Linked DNA regions of Pedobacter ginsengisoli. Each later gene encodes a partner of the first gene's protein in a complex. Links are inferred from orthologs where the notes say so. Each region holds a gene or a part of one and is shown in the gene's direction. Other genes may lie near its edges.

Region 1 (10,610 bases):
CTCTGATGGTTGTATTATCGCCAATTTCGGCAGTAGTTACCTCTCCGGCGAACTTTAAATCCTGAGGCACACCTGAAATCACTGAGCCTGGAAAAACCCGGCAGTTCTTTCCAATGCGAGCGCCATCCATAATAACGACATTCGAACCTATCCAGGTTCCCTCACCAATCTCCACGTCCTTATGTATCACTGCAAAAGGCTCTATTACCACATTATCGGCAATTTTTGCCTGAGGGTGTATATACGCTAGGGGTTGTATCATGTTGTCGGTTCGCTATCTTTAACTTTTATAATTTGTGCCATCATCTCCGCTTCAACAACTACTTTGCCTCCTACCATTCCAACGCCTTTCATCTGGGCAATTCCCCTTCTGATTGGTTCCATCAAATCGCATCTGAAGACAATGGTATCCCCTGGGGACACCTGAGCTCTAAAGCGTACATTATCTATTTTTAAAAACAAAGTAAGGTAATTTCTTGGATCAGGAACAGTACTCAAAACCAAAATACCTCCGGTTTGAGCCATTGCCTCAATTTGAATTACCCCAGGAAATACCGGGGCTCCAGGAAAATGCCCTTTAAAAAACTCTTCGTTCATGGTTACATTCTTAACACCAACTACGTGTGTCTTAGAAAGTTCCAATATTTTATCTATAAATAAAAAAGGCTGCCTATGTGGTAAAATATCCATGATCTGAACCACATCATAAAGCGGCTTTACCGATGGGTCATAAACATGCTGTACCTTTTTATTTTTTTCTTTTTTGATTGCTGCTTTAATCTTTTTTGCAAAAGCAACATTTGCGGCATGACCTGGGCGGGCAGCCATAATATGGCCTTTCAAATGTATACCAACAAGCGCCAAATCACCAATCATATCTAACAATTTGTGTCTGGCAGGCTCGTTTTGATACCTTAATTCCATATTATTTAGAATTCCTTGTGGGGCAACCTCCATAGCCTTTCTATTAAAAATAGTTGCTAAATGGTCTAATTCCTCCTTTGTAACTTCTTTATCTACAATAACTATGGCATTATTTAAATCGCCACCTTTAATCAAGTTATTCTGTAATTGATATTCAAGTTCGTGTAAAAAGCAAAAAGTTCTGCATGATGCGATTTCTTTTTTGAACTCTGCAATACTTGAAATTCCTGCATGCTGACTTCCTAAAACCGGTGAATTATAGTCTATCATACAGGTAAACCTGTAGTCGTCAAGTGGCATTGCAACAATTTCAACTTTTCTATCCGGCTCAGTATATGTTATATTATGTGGTATTTGAAAATACTCCCTATCAACCTCCTGTTGCTGTATTCCTGCAGCCTCAAGTGCATCTAAAAATAGAATTGCGCTACCATCCATAATTGGTGTTTCAGGACCATCCACTTTCATAAGCACATTATCCAGATCCATTCCCACAAGCGATGCCATAACATGCTCAACGGTACTTACACTAGCTCCGTTCTGCGAAATAGTAGTCCCTCGTGCAGTATCGGTAACATTATCACAATCTGCATCCACTATTGGTGCTCCCGGCAAATCTATCCTTTGGAATTTAAATCCATGATTCTCAGGGGCCGGACAAAAAGTTAATGTGACATTTGCTCCGGTATGCAGGCCTACACCCTTTACGGAAACTTCGTTTTTAATGGTCTTTTGCTTAACGTTCATTATTATTCTGTATTGTACTATTTTGTTCAATTACCGCTCTTAGTTGGGCGATAGTTGTTTCTAAAGCTGCTATTCTTTTTTCAACAGCAGGCAACTGTTTAAATATTACAGATGCGCGCATCCAATCTCTTAAAGGCTGGGCAGGACTGCCATGCCACTGTTTATTCTCTTCTGATATACTAAAATTAATGCCAGCCTGAGCGCCAATTTGCGTTCCTTTCGCTAATGAAAGATGGCCTGCTATTCCTACCTGACCTCCCACTACTGATTTTTCGCCCAGCTTGGTACTTCCAGATATACCGGTTTGTGCAGCCACAACGCTATGTTCACCAACATCAACATTATGAGCAATTTGAATCAAATTGTCCAGTTTAACTCCTTTTCTAATAAAAGTTGAGCCCATTGTTGCCCGGTCAATTGTAGTATTTGCACCAATCTCAACATCATCTTCAATAACCACATTGCCAATTTGAGCAATTTTTGAATAGGTTCCATCCGCCTGTGGTGCAAATCCAAATCCATCGCTACCCACTACAGTATTGGCATGTATAAAAACACGATTACCAATAACAGACCGGTTATAAACCTTAACCCCGGGGAAAAGTGTGCATCCTGATCCAATTTTTGTGTCGGGCCCAACATAGACCTGTGCTAATATTTTGGTGTTGTCTCCTATTTCAACATTCTCAGCTATATAAGAGAACGCCGCGATAAAGACATTTTTGCCCAGTTTTACGGTCGGGTGAACAAAAGAAGGTTGCTCAACACCGGATGATTCGCTAACCTGACTTATCACTTCATTGTACCTGTCTAACAGAACAGAAAATGCACTATAAGGATCTGAAACTTTTATTAAAGTGCTTTTTACAGGTTGTGACGGTAAAAATTCCTTACTAACAATAACTACAGAAGCATTGGTAGAATATAAATAGTTCTCATATTTGGGGTTTGACAAAAAGCATAAAGATCCCGGCTTGCCATCTTCTATTTTAGAAAGCTCTTCGACTTTTACATTTTCGTCGCCCTCAATGGTGCCATTTATAAATTCGCTTATCTGCTTGGCAGTAAATTGCATTTTACAAAGTTATATGTTAAATTGATATGAACAAATAAACCTATTTAGGTTATTACAATTCCATAATTAGTTTTAAAAAACTAAAAACGGGATTAAAAATTAATTATTTTGTTAAAATATGCTAAATAATTCTTGGGTAGCAAAGTATGTGCTTTTTCACTGTTTTGTCTAAAGATTCTAAGTTAGATAAATCTGATGCTTTTGCAATATCAATTATGATATTGTTTTTTAATAAAATGTTTATATTGCTGTTTCCGGCATCATAAGCCCTATTTCTTACCACATCTGTAAAAACAAAATAAGACACTTCATCACCAATAAGATTTAAAAATTCTGCGGTGTTCTCCTTAAGTACATCCACTCTGTTCTGATCTGGAGCATCATTTGTAATCTCAACCTTATAAAGGTTCCTGTTAGTGAGCATTTTGCACAACTGTGCCAGTATTCTATCACCGTGATTGCGCCAAACCTTTATTGAAGCAAAAATGTCCTGATCGTCTAGCTGTACAAACATGGATAAGTGAATGTCTTCCGAAAAGAAATCTGCTTCCGTAACATCATTTATCAAAAAATGCTGTAGTGCAGGCGTAGCAAAAAGGGCTTCTCCTCGTGCGGCCAATTCCTTTGCTCGCTTTAAAATTTTCACCAGCACCATTTCTCCTGCAATAACAGTTTTATGTAAATAAACCTGCCAATACATCAATCTTCTTGAGATCAGAAAGTTCTCTATCGAATAAATGCCCTTTTCTTCAATTACAAGATTGTCATCCAGCACATTAAACATTTTAATGATCCGATCAAAACTAATTACCCCTTCGCTTACTCCGGTAAAAAAACTATCCCGGTTCAGGTAATCCATTCTATCAAGATCTAACTGTCCTGAGACCAGCTGAGCCAGAAATTTCTTGTGGTATTTACCTTTAAAAATATCAATTGCAGGCGTTAGTCTCCCCCCAAATTCAGCATTTAGCTTTTCCATAATTAGCATGGAAATGTCTTCATGCTTTATTCCATGAGCCAGTGAATACTCCAGCGCATGAGAAAAAGGACCATGTCCGATGTCATGTAACAAGATAGCAATTGTGGCAGCCTCTTCTTCTTCACTATTTATCTTATGCCCTTTGCTTCTTAAAATTTCAATAGCCAACCCCATAAGATGCATTGCCCCTAAAGCATGGTGAAAACGGGTATGTAATGCTCCCGGATACACCAAATGGGTCATTCCCAATTGCTTTATATATCTCAATCGCTGAAAATAGGGATGAGATATCAGATCAAAGACTATTTCTGAAGGAATATTTATGAAACCATAAACCGGATCATTTATTATTTTCTTTTTGTTCAATCCTTAAAAATAAATTATACGGTACAAAAATTGCTATTTTTATCCATAGTAAGAAAGACACTCTCTCTTTTTGACAAATAAATTCACATTATATAAATACGATAATGCAGGAAACCAAGATTCTATGGGCCGATGATGAGATAAACTTATTAAAACCACATATACTGCTGTTAAACGAAAAAGGATATCATGTTACCACTTACACAAATGGCAATGATGCCCTTGAAGCATTTGGGAAAGAACACTTTGATCTGGTTTTTCTAGATGAAAATATGCCCGGATTGAGTGGCCTTGAAACGCTAACTGCTATAAAAAACATCAGAAATGATGTCCCCGTTGTCCTCATAACCAAAAGTGAAGAAGAAAACTTAATGGAAGATGCAATTGGGTCTAAAATAGACGACTACCTTATCAAGCCAGTTAATCCTAAGCAGGTATTGCTAACGATCAAGAAAATAATCGACAATAAGCGTCTCGTAAGCGAAAGAACATCCATGGCCTATCAGCAAGACTTTAGGCGATTAGGCATGACCTTAAATGATAAGCTAAGTTATGAAGAGTGGGTAGATGTTTATAAAAAGCTGGTATTTTGGGAGCTAGAGCTAGAGAAGCTAGATGACCCGCAAATGCACGAAATTCTGACAATGCAAAAGTCGGAGGCAAACATGCAATTCTCAAAATTTATTGAAGATCATTACCTCGGGTGGGTCAATGGCAAAGGCAAAGCTCCTCTGCTTTCCAATGATCTGTTGAAGAAAAAGGCATTCCCATTAATTAATAACAATGTCCCTGTCTTTTTTATCCTAATTGATAATTTAAGATATGACCAATGGCGCATTATTAATCCTCTGATTAGCGAGCACTTCCGCCTAGATGAAGAAGATACTTATTCAAGTATTTTGCCCACTGCAACCCAGTATGCGCGAAATTCGATATTTTCAGGCCTAATGCCGCTCGAAATGGAAAAACGCTTTCCCGGATTATGGCAAAATGACGACGATGAGGGCGGGAAAAACCTGCATGAAGGCACATTTTTAGCAGATCAGATTAAGCGTAGCCTGCGTAAAGATTGTAAATTCAGTTACAACAAAATATTAACATATGATGACGGGAAAGCCCTTAATGAGCAAGTAAACAATCTCCTGCAAAATGAGTTCAATGCTATTGTTTATAATTTCGTAGACATGCTATCGCATGCCAGAACTGACATGCAAATGATTCGGGAACTGGCTAATGACGATGCTGCTTACCGCTCTTTAACTTTGTCGTGGTTTGAGCATTCGCCATTAATGGACCTTTTGAAAAAAATATCTCAGAAAAATGTTAAAGTTATCATTACAACTGATCATGGAACCATTCGGGTAAAACACCCAAGCAAAGTTATTGGAGACAGAAACACCAACACAAACCTCCGTTACAAACAGGGGCGCAACCTTAACTTTAATCCAAAAGAAGTTTTTCTTATTAAAAACCCGCACGAAGCTCAATTGCCTAAAATTAATATCAGCTCTAATTATATATTCGCAAAAGAAGATCGTTATTTTGTTTACCAGAACAATTACAACCAGTTCGTAAACTATTACAATGAAACCTTTCAGCACGGAGGTATTTCATTAGAAGAAATGATAATACCAATTGCAACTTACAGCTCAAGATAATAATGAATATTAATGTTAACAGTTTATCTGATTTAGACCAGGCCGCTATTTCGCTCTTAGATTTTGCCGGAACAGAAAAAATATTTGTTTTTGAAGGTGATATGGGCGCCGGCAAAACTACTTTCATCAAGGCTTTAACTAAAGCACTTGGTGTAAAAGAGCTGGTTTCCAGCCCCACATTCTCCATCGTAAATGAATATGAAGGAAAAGGCAAAACCTTTTATCATTTTGATTTTTACCGTATCAAAAACCTTCAGGAGGCATATGATATTGGCTATGAAGAATACTTCTTTTCAGGAAATACCTGCTTTATCGAGTGGCCAGAAAAAGTTGAGGAACTATTACCTGAACATTATATAAAAGTTGAGATCAAAATGATTAATGAAAACGAAAGATTACTGTCCATCAATAAAATATAAAATAGCAGACCCTGATTATTAGGTTATTTTTTTCTTAATTTCAAGCTAAAATATCTCATAAACAAATATGGCTACAGGATTACGCGAAGGTATGGCCTCAATTGCTCAAAAAGGGCTTTTACAGCCCAAAGAGACAATGTTAGAAACCCGTCAGAAAAGCAATAGTTTGTATATTGGCATTCCAAAAGAAATCTCATTTCAGGAAAACCGAATAGCCCTTACCCCATTATCTGTTGCTCTTTTAATTAACAACGGGCATAAAGTAATTATAGAAACAGGTGCTGGTGTTGGCTCAAATTTCTCAGATAAAGATTACAGCGAGCAGGGGGCAATAATTTCATTTAATAAAAAAGATGTTTTTAATGCCGATATACTGGTAAAAATAGCCCCACCTACTTTAGAAGAAGTTGCGTTAATGCACAAGGGGCAAACGTTGATTTCGGCCCTTCAAATGGGAGGCTTGAAAGAAAGCTATCTAAAAGCCCTTCTTAATAAAAAAATCAATGCCATCTGCTTTGAAAACCTGAGGGATGAAGGAAATATTCTAAGCGTAGTACGGGCAATGAGCGAAATTGTTGGCGCAACGTCTATTCTTATTGCGGCAGAATACCTGAGCAATGTAACAGGAGGAAAAGGCCTGATGCTAGGTGGCTTCACAGGAGTTCCTCCAACCGAAATTGTTATTCTTGGTGCCGGTACGGTTGGCGAATATGCCGCCCGTACAGCTCTTGCTTTAGGTGCCGAGGTAAAAGTGTTTGATAGCTCTATTTATCGCCTGCGACGCCTACAAAACAACCTGGGCAGTCGCGTTTTTACCTCTGTAATGCAGCCAATAGTTCTTGGAAAAGCAATTACTACCTGTGATGTCGTTATAGGCGCAATCAGAGCTACCCATGGAAGAAGCCCGTGTATTGTAATGGAAGAAACTGTATCCCGAATGAAATCCAACTCTGTCGTAATCGATGTAAGTATTGACCAGGGCGGCTGCTTCGAAACCTCTACAGTCACAAACCATAAAGATCCTGTATTCAGGAAACACGATGTGATCCATTATTGTGTCCCTAATATTGCGTCCAGAGTACCAAGAACAGCATCATACGCACTTACAAATATATTTACCCCCATTCTTTTAGACATTGGCGACATGGGCGGACTCATGAATATGGTTTGGAGCAAGCCCGGAATCCGGGAGGCGCTGTATATCTATCAGGGGCATCTAACCAACAAAGATCTTGCAAACATGTACAATCTTCCGTACAAAGATATTGAACTGCTTATGGTCTCAAATCAGTAGTCTTGAAAATGAAACAGTACCTGTATTTATTGTTCTTGCTCTGCCCTTTCTTTATCTCGGCCCAGCAATACAAAGGCAATCCTTATGGCTTACAGGTCATTGGCTCAGATAAAGACTACAAGGCATCCTATGCTAAAAACCCGCAAAACGAACTCATAGAAATCAAAAGGGAAATTCCAAATATTAAGCTCGACATTAAGTACGCCACCAAAAATAATTTCATGAATCAGGTTATGTACAAAGAGGCCCGCGCTTTTGCCAGAAAGCCTGTTGTTACACAGCTAAAAAAGATACAATTAGTCCTTAACAAAAAAGGCTATGGCCTAAAAATCTTCGATGCGTACCGGCCATATGCCATCACACTGGCATTCTATCAAAAAGCCCTGAATAAAAACTTTGTTGCCAACCCCAAAAAAGGCTCTAAACATAATCGTGGATGTGCTGTTGACCTCACCCTGATTGATTTAAAAACCGGAAAAGAGCTGCAAATGCCAACCCCATACGACAGCTTTGCCGAGCAGGCCTCGCCATCCTATTCAAACCTACCGCCCCAGGTAATAAAAAACAGAACATTATTAATTACAACAATGCAAGCTTATGGTTTCCGTGTAATAAAAAATGAATGGTGGCATTTCGATTTCATCGGATGGAAGAACTATGCGCTTATGGACATCCCGTTTGAAAGCCTATAATCCTAAAAATTCTCGTGAATATAACTTATAATTTTGCCCATCTCCTCTCTAACCCCGACAGTAGATGAAACAAAATTATTGTTCATAAAAGAGAACAGGTATATCTTCTTCTTTTTGGTCACAACATAACCGCTCTGGCAGTGCACATTCGACAGTGTTCCCGTTTTACCAAAAACAAAAGGGTTATTCGTTTTTGGATAAGCATTTTTTAAGGTTCCTCTTTTCCCTCCTGCCGGCAGCATGGCAAATAACCGTTCCTTATCATTAACCTGGTTATAAATTAACTCCAGAAGCTTTATAATGTCCCTTGGGGTAAACAAATTATATCTAGAAAGACCAGAGCCATCAACCCACACCGGCTTATCCGGTAACTCTTTTAAATAGTTTTTTGCAATGTATCTAATTGCTCCCTCCCCACTTAAATCTTGTCCAAGCAGATTAGAATATACCAAAAGTAGCTGCTCAGCAATAAAATTATCACTCGGAATCATCATCTCCTTAAAAACCGAGTCAGATTTTAAAGAATAAAGTGTCGCCGCGTCTGATGGCATATTCATGTGAATAAGCTCAATTTTTTTCCCTAATGTATCAGACAACATCGCTAACGTTGTAGACAGGCTAACCTTATATGGCACTGCCTGTGAATATCCCTTAGGCACCTTTATAGGCGGGTAGTTAAATCTATTCTCATTAAAATTCCGTTTTACCAGAAAAGAGGTATCCCTTATTGACGAATCCTGATTCACACAATCGGCAAATAACATAGGCGAAACATTCAGTTTGCCATTCAATTCATTTACTTCAACCAGATTTCCCATAATAGGAAGCTCATTTATTTCAGCCTGATAATAATCGTTGTAGTCATCCCACTGCCATCCACTCCCGTAAAACTCTCCTTTATACCTTCCTGAGGCAAAGTAAAGTCGCTTATTGCTCATTTTTAAAAAGTTAAAAGCCTTGTTTCCTTTGAGCTTTGCATGTAAAAAAGATGGGTCTCCGGTCCCCCAGAATATCAGGGAATCTCCATGCTCAACGTACCTTAAAGCAGGAACTGAATCCGGAATCATTTTTAAACCTCCATAAAAGGTAAATAATTTGGTGTTTGATGCCGGAGTGAAATATTTATCAGCGTTATTTTCAAACAGAATTTTATCTGTCGACATATCGTATAAAGCAAACCCCACATAGTGTTTTTTTAGCACCTCAGAATGCTTAAAGAGGCTATTAACCCCTTTTGCTACACGATGATTAACAGAACACCCACTTAAAAAAAAGCCTGCGCACGCAGTCAATAAAACAAATATGCCTTTAATTTTAAAATCAGATTTACACATACTAACTACTAATTTACTTAAATTAGTTTAAATGAATTCGCGAATGCGTGCTGTTAATTTCTTTTTCTTTAAAGTTATTCCCCTCTCCATAATATTTGGATTTTGCTGCTTATATAGCTTAAAAGCGCAACAATTTAGCTTTAATGGCACCCGTACTAAAAATGCCGTCAACTTTAACCTTATCCGAAACCTTGTTATTATTCCGATATACATCAATGACAAAGGCCCATATAACTTCATTCTTGATACCGGTGTAGGCCCATTAGTAATCACAGACACAACAATTATTAATGATCTTCGCCTAAGCGATCTTCGCCCCATCAAAATAACCGGCCTCGGAAAAGGAATAGAGATTGATGCATTTCTAACCAATCAAGTGTCAGCAAGAGTCGGTAAAGCATCCATCGATTATATCCCTACTGCTATATTGAAAACAGATATTTTAGGCCTATCAAATTACATGGGTGTCAAAGTTTATGGTCTACTCGGTTACTATTTCTTCAATAGCTTTACCGTCGAAATAAACTACTCTTCTAAAAGAGTAGTCTTTAGTTTACCCGGCACTAAAAAGAAGATAAAAGGAGATATAATCCCTTTACAGATAATCAATAATAAGCCTTATATCAACGTAGAGCTCTACACCAAGGAGCTGGGCACAATAAACGCAAAAGTAGTAGTAGATAATGGCGCCAGTCATGCCATTTCCTTAGAAACACTAAATGAAAAACCCTTCCCCGTCCCTCTTAATTCTATCCCGGCAAATCTGGGAATCGGACTAAGCGGACCAATTAGCGGAAATGTTGGCCGTATTCCCAAAATAAGAATTGGAAACTTCGAGTTAAAGGAAGTCATTTCCTCGTATCCAATATATAATGATGTAGCAGCAAAAACCCTCTTTTTAAACAGAAATGGAAATTTAGGCGCCGATATCCTGAGTAGGTTTAATACAACCTTCGATTATACTAATGAAATTATGTATCTGAAACAAAACCCAACTTACAAGCGCCCTTTTGAGCACGATATGTCGGGAATTGAAGTTTATGTTGAAGAAGATGCCACTAAACACTATTTTATTAGCAGAATTGAGCCGAATTCCCCAGCAGAAATAGCAGGAATACGTGA
Region 2 (10,757 bases), 830 kb from region 1 along the record:
ATCTCGAGATTCATTTGATCCAGTTCAGGTGCAAAATAGGCCACATCGCGCGAAGAAAGATAGCTGTTCTTGAAATCGGCTTTCATTCTCACCTTATTCACATAGTCCCTAAAGTCGCGGTACTTATTAAACCGCATCTGGAAGTAATCAGATAGCCTACTTTTGTTAGTAACCAGCATTAGATTTTTTAGCTCAATGCCATTGGTATCCACAGTAGTAAATGCAGTAAGGTTCTTTAAATAGAAACCACTTTTTTCTTTAAAGGTCAGGTTTTTAATATCTGCCTGAAGGATATGGTCTGTAGTATTTAATTTTTCAAAAATTCCATTAAAACTAGTCAGATAAACATCATCAAAGTTTACCCCTTTTATTACTGTATCGATCCTTAAGTTTTTATATTTAAAACTAATGTTGTTCAGAATTACCCTATCGAAAGATATTTTGTAAGGTTTCTTTTTAGTTTTAACCTTTGGGGGACCGGAATCAAAGTAGTCAATAATAAAATCAAGATTGGTAGATCTGTCTTTATAAGATTTTAAAAAGAAAGAACCATTATTAATTTGTACTGTATTGATGTCAACTATACGTTTTTTAAGCGAAAGCTGATTAATATCAACCAAAAATTTAGGCGTGTTAAGTATGGTATCTTTCTGCTGATCTAATACAATCAGGTTCTCTATAACAACATACTTAAATGGTTTTATATAGATACCCGTTAAGGAGATTGTCGTATTAAGCTCTTTAGATAAGTATGCTGCCGCTTTTTTAGCTACAAAAGTTTGAATGGGCTTAAATTGGATTGCAAAAAGAATGACACCGGCAAGTAATAATACCGATGCAACGACCCAAAGAAGTATTTTTAATAGTTTTTTAATAATTTTGTAGCTTAATAATAATAAACGTGTCTGTAATACTTGCTATAGAATCTTCCTGCGATGAAACCTCTGTTGCTATATGTAACAACGGCAAAATTACTGCCAATGTTATTGCAAACCAAACAATTCATCAAAATTATGGTGGTGTAATTCCTGAATTAGCTTCAAGGGTTCATCAGCAAAATATCGTCCCGGTAATACAACAAGCATTAAGTGATGCTAAAGTTAGTAAAAAGGAGTTAAACGCCGTTGCTTTTACTCAAGGCCCCGGATTATTAGGCTCACTTCTGGTAGGGGTTTCCTTTGCAAAGTCATTTGCGTTAGCGTTAGATCTGCCTCTGATATCAGTAAATCATATGCACGCTCATATATTGGCGCACTTTATTGATGATCCAAAACCTAGCTTTCCATTTATATGCTTAACGGTATCTGGTGGACATACTCAAATTGTTGTGGTGCGAAGCCATTTTGATATGGAGATAGTTGGTGAGACACTAGATGATGCCGCAGGTGAGGCATTTGATAAAACAGCTAAGATTTTAAATTTACCTTATCCCGGTGGGCCACTAATAGATAAGTATGCTGCCCTGGGAAATCCTTTGGCTTACAAGTTTGGCGAACCCCAAATTAAAGACCTCAATTATAGCTTCAGCGGGTTTAAAACCTCTATTTTGTATTTTATCAGGAATCAGGAGAAAGAGAATCCAAACTTTATTTCCGAGAACCTAAATGATATTTGCGCTTCCGTTCAACATAGTATAGTTTATATACTGTTAAATAAATTAAAGAAGGCTGCAAAGCAGTACGGAATTAAGGATATAGCTATTGCGGGGGGAGTATCTGCTAATAGTGGATTAAGGGCAGGATTAACTGCCATGGCAGAGGAACTAAACTGGAAGGTATTTATACCGGCATTTCAGTATTGCACAGATAATGCGGGTATGATTGCTATTGCTGGTTATTACAAGTATTTAAATAAGGATTTTGTGCAGCAAGATGTTGCACCTTTGTCCAGAATGGAATTTTAATATATAAAAGGTATAATTATGGGTGTAATGAGTTTTGTTTTCTTTGGTTTAATGCTTTTGCCATTAATCATCTTTTTAATATGGTTAATTAAGAAAGATAAAAATAGGAACTATATTGGTCTTGTTGTTTTGGTGATGATGACTATCATAGCAATTATTGCTATTGTTAAGATAGACACCCACTTTATGGAGAAGAATACTCCCGGAATGGCACCAGATAGTCAAGCTCCAAGCTATAAGTAAAAAAGCTTAAATAAAAAGAAGGGGGATTTTGTTCAAAATCCCCCTTCTTTTTATTTAATGAGTATAATTTAAGCGTTCTCTTCCAACTTTTCACCGGTAACTTCAGCTCTGATTTTTGCTTCAATTTCTTCAGATAATTCAGGGTTATCCAGTAATAACTGCTTAACCGCATCCCTACCCTGACCAAGTTTGGTTTCTCCATAAGAGAACCACGAGCCTGCTTTTTTGATGATGTTAAAGTCAACACCTAAATCAATAATTTCACCTGTTTTAGATATACCTTCACCAAACATAATGTCAAATTCAGCGATACGGAAAGGAGGGGCAACCTTGTTTTTAACAATTTTCACTTTAACCCTGTTACCTGCAACCTCGTCAGAATCTTTAATCTGAGAAGTTCTGCGAATATCTAAGCGTACAGATGCATAGAACTTTAAAGCATTACCGCCAGTGGTAGTTTCAGGATTACCAAACATTACACCAATCTTTTCGCGTAACTGGTTGATAAAAATGCAGCAGCATCCGGTTTTAGAGATGGTTCCTGTTAATTTACGCAAAGCCTGCGACATTAAACGAGCTTGAAGCCCCATTCTTGAATCTCCCATTTCACCTTCAATCTCAGCTTTAGGAACTAAAGCGGCAACGGAGTCGATCACAATTACATCAATAGCTCCTGATCTGATTAAATTATCAGCAATTTCTAAAGCCTGTTCACCATTATCTGGTTGTGAAATTAATAGGTTATCTACATCTACACCCAGTTTTTTTGCATAGCCTTTATCAAATGCGTGTTCGGCATCAACAATAGCTGCTAAACCACCTTTTTTTTGTGCTTCAGCAATAATATGAGTTGCTAAAGTTGTCTTACCTGAAGATTCAGGGCCATATATTTCAATAATTCTTCCTTTTGGTACTCCGCCAATGCCTAAGGCAATATCTAAACTAATAGAACCGGTTGAAATAGATTCTGTTGGTTCTACAGCATTGTCACCCAATTTCATAACGGTGCCTTTACCATATGATTTTTCTAACTTATCTAAAGTAAGTTGTAATGCTTTTAATTTGTCTGCGTTTGTGCTCATATTATTTAATTCTGCAAGAAAGTAATGACTTACATTTCTTAACGTAAAATGATTTTCTTTTTACTAATTATGTTAGCAAACATAACTATTATTTAATTTAAAATAGCAAATAAAATTATTATTTTTTTATTGAGGGTTCTGAATCACTAAATATTTTAGTTATTTTATTCGTGTTTTGATAATATTTGCAAAAACTTGTGATTTCGCAGATACTACACTTTGGAGATCTTGCCACACATATATACCTGCCATGCAATATCAGCCAATGGTGTGCAACATGTATTGTTTCTTCAGGCAAATTCTTAACTAAGTCTTTTTCTACAGTTAGTGGAGTTTTTCCGGTAGTTAATCCAATCCTGTTTGCAACCCTGAAAACGTGTGTATCAACCGCCATAGCGGGTGCATTATAGATAACAGAAGCTATAACATTTGCTGTTTTTCTTCCAACACCAGGCATTTTCTGTAAATCATTCACATCAGATGGGACTTCGTTATTAAAGTCGTTAAGCAGCATTTTAGCCATACCAACCAAATGTTTAGCCTTGTTATTCGGGTAGCTAACACTTCTGATATAATCGAAAACAATATCGGGTGTAACATCAGCCAAAGATCTGGCATCCGGAAAGCGCTTAAACAATGCAGGTGTTACCTGATTTATTCTTTTATCAGTACACTGAGCAGATAAGATTACTGCTATCAGTAATTGAAATGGATTGTTGTAGTGCAATTCTGTTTCGGCATCTGGTTGCTTTGCAGAAAAATGGGCCACAAAAAGCTTATATCTTTCTTTTTTGAGCATCTACAAACTTAGATATTTTTGCCTTTAATTTTCAATTTAATATATCTCAGAAATAGTAACTGGCTTAATTTCATTTTAACGACATTCATAGTTTTCAAAACGACAAAATGGATTGTTATTTCCTTTTTGGATATAATGAATTTCATTAAAGGAATAAAAAAAAAGCTGCTAAATTTTTAGCAGCTTTTTTTCGTTTCTTAAATTACTTGGCTCTGGAATAGGCTAAAATCTTCGAAATTGTTGTTTCAGAAGGGTTTTTAGCTAAGCTATCCAGTTGCGATTTAATGTTCTCATAGAACTGTAAATCCTGTGGTTCAACATCATTTGCAGGAATCATCTCCTGTTTTTTCTGTTCGTAATTTAGTTTGTTAACTGAAGTAGAGGTTTCCATCATAAGCAATAAACGTATATTAGTTTTACTAATTAACGCTATTGTTATTAATTTATTTTAACCCAAACAACAATTTTTTATATTTTCTTTTTTCTACTGATATCAGGATATTTCTTTCACCTTCATCATTTTCCGAAGATTGCTCAAAGCATACCTCATACGGCCTAATGCAGTGTTTATGCTTACATCGGTTAGGTCAGCTATTTCCTTAAAGCTAAGGTCAGCATAATGACGCATTATCAATACTTCTTTCTGATCGTCAGGTAATAAGTGAATCATGGCCCTTAAATCAAAATGGGTTTGTTCTCTTAAAATTCTATCTTCTGCACTTTCTTCATGAAACTGAAGCATATTAAATACATCGGTGCCATCGGCACTTGTAATAACTGGTCCTCGTTTTTCACGTCTAAAGTAATCTATCACAAGGTTATGTGCAATACGCATTACCCATGGTAAAAATTTACCTTCTTCGTTATAACGTCCAGATCTTAATGTGTTAATTACCTTAATAAAGGCATCTTGAAATATATCTTCTGCTAAATACTGGTCTTTAACCAATAAATAGATTGATGTATAAATTTTTGATTTGTGTCTTCTTAAAAGTTCTTCCAAAACGGCCTCATTGCCGGTAAGGTATAACTTAACCAAATCCTGATCACTATATTGTTGTAATTTCATAGGAGTATCCTAACTAAATTCCCTTGCTGTTAAATGCCAAAAAAATACTTAGTAGATGTTTGTTTCGATATTATTTCTCCTATTGGTTTTTATGATGGTGGTGTATGTTGTTCAGTTAATTAGTTTCAAAAGAAGCATTTTTTTATTAGAATTCAATAGAAAAAGTGTTAAAAAAAAATAAAAGTGGTCTCAGAGCCTTATTTTTGCATCCTCCCAAAAAAACAAATATTCGTTTTTTGAGGTATATTAGCAGTATTCTATCACGAAATCAATGAATAACGAAATCGACAAAGATCCACACAAAAATATTATCATAAAAGGTGCCAGAGTTCACAATCTTAAAAATATTGATGTAGCTATTCCAAAAAACAAACTGGTAGTTATTACCGGAATGTCAGGGTCAGGCAAGTCATCTTTGGCATTTGACACACTATATGCCGAAGGCCAGAGAAGATATGTAGAGAGCTTGTCTTCCTATGCCCGCCAATTTATGGGGAGGATGAACAAACCTGATGTTGATTACATAAAAGGAATAGCTCCGGCTATAGCAATTGAACAAAAGGTTATTACCTCAAACCCTCGCTCTACTGTTGGCACTTCAACTGAAATATATGATTATCTTAAACTTCTGTTCTCCAGAATAGGGAAAACATATTCTCCAATTTCCGGTAAAGTAGTAAAAAAAGATACCGTTACTACAGTTGTTGATTTTATATCTAACATGGATGATGAAAGTACCGTTACTATATTTTGTCCATTATTCCCGCACAATAACAGGTCTGTAAAGGAAGAGCTGGCTGTACTTTTACAAAAAGGTTTTCTAAGGGTTTCCTATCAGGATAAAATTCAGAAGATTGAAGCAATTCTGGAAGATGAAACATTCAAGGATTTCGAATTAAAAGATGAAAATACAATCAGGATTCTGATTGACCGTATTGTTGTTAATTCAGCTGATGAAACATTAAGCCGTATTGCTGATTCAGTTCAAACTGCTTTCTTTGAAGGAAAGGGCGACTGTTTTGTAGAGCATGAAGGGAAATTAACAAACTTCTGTGACCGTTTTGAACTTGATGGAATTCGTTTTGATGAGCCTACACCAAATTTCTTTAGTTTCAATAATCCATATGGCGCATGCAAAAGATGCGAGGGGTATGGAAACGTAATAGGTATTGATGAAGACCTTGTTATTCCTGATAAGAGTAAAAGTGTTTTTGATAATGCAATTGCGCCATGGAGGGGGGAAAAAATGAAGGAGTGGTTAAATAAACTGGTTAAAAGTGCCGCTAAATTCGACTTCCCAATTCACAGGCCATTCAATGAGCTAACTGAAAAAGAACAGAGGCTATTATGGACTGGTAATAAATACTTTGAAGGATTAGACGCTTTTTTTAAAGAACTTGAGGAGCAAACCTTTAAAATACAATATCGCGTAATGCTATCCAGATATCGGGGCAAGACGTCATGTCCTGATTGTAAGGGATCACGATTACGTAAGGATGCTTCGTATGTAAAGATCAATGATAAGTCGATTATTGACATCGTTCTGATGCCTTTATCAACCATACTTGATTTCTTTAATAATTTAAACCTGTCGGCTAACGACGAGAAAATAGCAAAACGTTTATTGGCCGAGGTTAGTAGCCGTGTACTCTATCTTAATAATGTTGGTTTGGGTTATTTAACACTTAACAGGTTGTCAAATACACTTTCCGGAGGCGAATCTCAGCGTATTAATCTGGCAACATCATTGGGTAGCAGCCTTGTGGGTTCAGTGTATGTGCTTGATGAGCCAAGTATCGGATTACATCCAAGAGATACAAATAAGCTAATAGAAGTATTGGAATCTCTTAGAAATGTAGGAAATACGGTACTGGTAGTGGAGCATGAAGAAGAAATGATGAAAGCTGCCGACTATATTATAGACATAGGCCCAGAGGCAGGCACTCACGGTGGTAATCTGGTATTTAGCGGTACCTATAAACAGATCATAAAAGATAAGAAAAGCTTAACAGGAAAATACCTTTCAGGTGAAGAGCAAATTGCTATTCCAGCAAAAAGAAGAGGATGGAAGGACCATATTTTAATTAAAGGAGCAAGAGAAAATAACCTTAAAAACATAGACGTAAAATTCCCTTTGGGTGTTTTTACGGTAGTGAGTGGCGTTTCCGGATCAGGAAAAACAAGTCTCATTAAAAAAATACTTTATCCTGCGCTTCAAAAGGCAATCGGAAATTACTCAGGTGAGCAGACAGGAGCATACGATGGCATCTATGGCAATTATGAATTGGTAAGTCAGGTTGAAATGGTCGATCAGAATCCTATTGGCCGCTCATCAAGATCAAATCCTGTAACCTATGTAAAGGCATGGGATGATGTAAGAGCCCTGTTTTCGGCGCTGCCTGCATCTAAAGCCTCAGGCTTAAAGCCCGCTGCATTCTCATTTAATGTTGAAGGTGGCCGTTGCGATGTTTGCCAGGGAGAGGGAGAGGTAAAAATAGAAATGCAGTTTATGGCCGATATTTATCTGCCATGCGAAACTTGCGGAGGTCGTAGATTTAAGCAACAGGTGCTTGATGTAACCTACCAGGATAAAAACGTTGCAGATATTTTGGATTTAACAATCGAAGAAGCAGTAGATTTCTTTAAAAACGAGCCCAAAATTTTGCATAAACTGCAACCCCTGGTAGATGTAGGTTTAGGATATGTACATTTGGGACAGTCATCCAATACCCTATCTGGCGGAGAGGCGCAGCGCATTAAACTTGCCTCATTCTTAATCAAAGGAAATAACGCCAATAAAACACTATTTATATTTGATGAGCCTACCACTGGATTGCATTTTCATGATATTAAAAAGCTTCTTATTGCCTTGAATACTTTAATAGAACAAGGAAATACAATTCTGGTAATAGAACACAATATGGACATGATAAAATCAGCAGATTGGGTTATAGATATTGGTCCGGAAGGGGGAGATAAAGGTGGTAATATTGTTTTTGAAGGCACGCCTGAACAGCTTTTGCCGGTAAAAGAGAGTTATACCGCTAAGTATTTAAAAGCACATTTGAAATAATTGTATCTTCGCGCATGCTTTTTTTAACACTCTTTCTCGGGATAGTTTTAAATATGGTTGGATACATCCCACCAGGTAATATTAATCTTACCGTAGTTCAAATAACAATAACAAGAGGGATTCGTCAGGCTTTATATTTTATTGGCGCATTTTCTCTTGTCGAAATGCTTTTCACTTTTGGTGTGATGCGTTTTGTGCAATGGTTGTCGAGCGAAATTCAGCTCGATAACATTATTGATGTTATCATGGTTTTTATGTTCGGAATATTAGGCGTAATTACCTGGAGGTCACGTAAAGAGATGCCAAAAGCCGATTATTCGAAAAAGGACAGTATAAAATATGGTTTGCTTTTAGGTGTTGTTAACCCAATGCAAATACCATATTGGCTATTCGTTGGAACATATTTAATATCGCACGAGTGGATAGATATTGGTTATCTTTCTTTGTCTGTTTTTAGTATAGGATCAGGAATTGGTGCCGGCCTGGCATTATATGGCTTTGCCCGCTTTGCCCAATATATACAGGAAAAGTTTGCACTGAGCAGTTATATAGTAAACAAAGGAATTGCCTTACTTTTCTTTGCTTTATCAGCCTATCATGTATGCAAAATAGTGTATATACACTTTATAAAATAGGTGCCCTACTTTTTTAAAAACTCAAGGTTCCAGATTTTTTCAGCCCTGCGGCCAATAAACCAAAATGAAGCCGCCAGTACACAAAAGAAAAGTGCTTTGTGCCAGCTATCCCAAAAGTATTCAAAATACCTTGTATACAAGTTGATAAACAGAAAGGTAATTCCAAACTCTCTTGCAATATCGTCTCTGTATTTCAACCCTATATAGATGCTTACGAGGCAAAATGCGGCAGATAATAAAGCCCAATAGAACAAGCTAATTTGCCTTACAGAATACCATTCTTCCAATGATCCAAAGTTTCCAAATACCGAAAGCAGCCAAAGGGAAACAAATAGATATACCATGCCGCAAACATAGTTTACCTGAAAAAACATTCCCATCTTTTTATTGTTTTTAATTATAAAAGAAAAGGCGGTAAGGCATAGCCCAAAAAGCACAAAGCGAAGCGGATAGTTCATTCCTACAAAATACCAGTTCCAGCGCGACAGATAACCCGTTTCAGTGCCAAACCAGGCACCTAGTGATATCAGAACAAATGCCCATATCAATCTTGATTTAAAAATATAAGCCAGTATGCCGTAAATAAAAACAGAGGCTAAAATAAGTAAAGAGAAGTGCGAATTACCATTATCTATGGCTTTACCCAGATAAGCAATGGCATTGGCAGTTAACATTACTGCAGTAAAAACCAAAGCTTCATTACTAAATACCAGGTGCGATTTGAGCTTTTTTCTTTTAAAACTGAAATAGTATAGCACAGCTGCACCGATGGCTGATAAGATACTAATCATCACATCCGAGGCGGTAAAAATCTGCTCCAGATAGTTTAAAATTTTATTGTCAATCAGCAGGGCACCTAACGAAATAACTCCGCAAGCCATCGCTATCCAAAAAGAATACTGAGCTAAACGTCGCCAGTCAAAACTTTTGGTTTCATAACTTCCACGTAATCTGTTAACATCATCCGGCGACAAAAGATTCTCCTCTTGCCAGTGATTTAGCATCTCATCTAAAAAGTCACTCTTTTCCTGATCAATTTTCATTAATGTACAAGGTACACTCTGTTATAGTAAAATCAAAATCAAGGCCTTACTTTAGCAAATCCGGAACCTTCTTGTTATTTCCTACAATCCAAACAATATCGCCGTTTTCGAATATAAGTGTCGAATCGGGATTTAGTATCCGGTTTCCATTTCTTTCAATTCCAACCACCAGACCCTGAGTCATTTCCCGAATCCCCGAATTGCGGATGGTTTGGCCGTACACTGGTGAGCTGCTATTAATCACTATTTTTTGAAGTGACATATCCTCTTTAGGGAAACTAGATTGCATGTTCTCGTCTATGCTTCCTTCAAAAAGTTCCTTTATAGCGGCCAGTTGATCATCAGTTCCAATAACCAGAACTTTATCATTAGGATATAAACGTTCATTTCTGCCAGGTGTTGGTATCATTATTTTTCCGCGTTGAATAAGCGCAATATTAACACCGTACTTTTCCCTCACTGATAAATCCACAAGGGTTTTTCCAACAAGTGTTGATTCTGGGGCAACCGAAAGCTCAACCAGGTGAGTATCCCATGGTAAAATTTCAGGCGGTGCATTTTGAGCCTCTCTGGCATTAAGGTTAAGTAAAAATCTACTTTCAAGTTTGTTGTAAAAGCCCTGTAGTCTTCTCGAAAAAATGAACATACAAGATACAATTAGTGCTATTGCAATAACAATTGAAATCCATGTACTATAGAACTGATAAATTAAAATACCAACAAAGAAAATGGCTAATCCAATACGTAGAACCTCAAGAGCAACAAGTGGTCCGCGAGTGTATTTTTTATTAAGCCATAAATGCGAATAGGCCTTTTTTTCAATTCTCCTTATAGCCAGTGCCCATAAAAAAGGCGTCATGATAAACAAGGTCATGATTAGGCTAATAACAATACCATTGTTGCCGTTAAT

The links.
Region 2: the proteins of tsaE (region 1) and tsaD are in contact, whole or in part, in a crystal structure (PDB 6N9A), measured with the Thermotoga maritima proteins. The link is inferred for Pedobacter ginsengisoli from one-to-one orthologs. Residues at the interface, in WP_004082108.1 of Thermotoga maritima: Leu37, Gly38, Lys46, Lys57, Val59, Lys60, Ser61, Thr63, Phe64, Thr65, Leu66, Met67, Val69, Pro71, Tyr82, Arg83, Leu84, Asp86, Asp88, Phe89, Asp93, Ile128, Asp130, Glu131, Arg134; in WP_004082750.1 of Thermotoga maritima: Cys10, Asp11, Arg49, His50, Leu82, Gly84, Gly135, Gly136, Glu154, Thr155, Leu156, Asp157, Asp158, Ser159, Glu162, Asp165, Lys166, Arg169, Leu170, Tyr175, Lys213, Thr214, Leu217, Tyr218, Gln221, Arg222, Asn324.

The regions. Positions count from the first base shown.
Region 1 is NZ_CP024091.1:4,450,299-4,460,908, forward strand. Bases 4,705-7,459 are described here. They hold tsaE (tRNA (adenosine(37)-N6)-threonylcarbamoyltransferase complex ATPase subunit type 1 TsaE), read left to right. Parts: upstream 4,705-5,751; coding sequence 5,752-6,168; downstream 6,169-7,459. Other genes in these bases: CPT03_RS18530 (bifunctional response regulator/alkaline phosphatase family protein), read left to right, coding at 4,705-5,749; CPT03_RS18540 (alanine dehydrogenase), read left to right, coding at 6,236-7,459. Also shown: lpxA (acyl-ACP--UDP-N-acetylglucosamine O-acyltransferase), read right to left, coding at 1-262; CPT03_RS18515 (bifunctional UDP-3-O-[3-hydroxymyristoyl] N-acetylglucosamine deacetylase/3-hydroxyacyl-ACP dehydratase), read right to left, coding at 259-1,671; lpxD (UDP-3-O-(3-hydroxymyristoyl)glucosamine N-acyltransferase), read right to left, coding at 1,661-2,746; CPT03_RS18525 (HD domain-containing protein), read right to left, coding at 2,868-4,091; more of CPT03_RS18530, read left to right, coding at 4,196-4,704; more of CPT03_RS18540, read left to right, coding at 7,460-7,462; CPT03_RS18545 (M15 family metallopeptidase), read left to right, coding at 7,471-8,154; CPT03_RS18550 (D-alanyl-D-alanine carboxypeptidase/D-alanyl-D-alanine-endopeptidase), read right to left, coding at 8,157-9,488; CPT03_RS18555 (aspartyl protease family protein), read left to right, coding at 9,520-10,610. UniProt on the Escherichia coli protein: Required for the formation of a threonylcarbamoyl group on adenosine at position 37 (t(6)A37) in tRNAs that read codons beginning with adenine.
Region 2 is NZ_CP024091.1:3,616,849-3,627,605, reverse strand. Bases 1-2,902 are described here. They hold tsaD (tRNA (adenosine(37)-N6)-threonylcarbamoyltransferase complex transferase subunit TsaD), read left to right. Parts: upstream 1-901; coding sequence 902-1,903; downstream 1,904-2,902. Other genes in these bases: recA (recombinase RecA), read right to left, coding at 2,215-2,902; CPT03_RS14910 (hypothetical protein), read left to right, coding at 1,922-2,146; CPT03_RS14920 (translocation/assembly module TamB domain-containing protein), read right to left, coding at 1-620. Outside these bases: more of recA, read right to left, coding at 2,903-3,228; nth (endonuclease III), read right to left, coding at 3,347-4,027; CPT03_RS14895 (hypothetical protein), read right to left, coding at 4,230-4,421; CPT03_RS14890 (RNA polymerase sigma factor), read right to left, coding at 4,521-5,096; excinuclease ABC subunit UvrA, read left to right, coding at 5,368-8,169; CPT03_RS14880 (LysE family transporter), read left to right, coding at 8,223-8,804; CPT03_RS14875 (DUF2157 domain-containing protein), read right to left, coding at 8,810-9,847; CPT03_RS14870 (cation:proton antiporter), read right to left, coding at 9,894-10,757.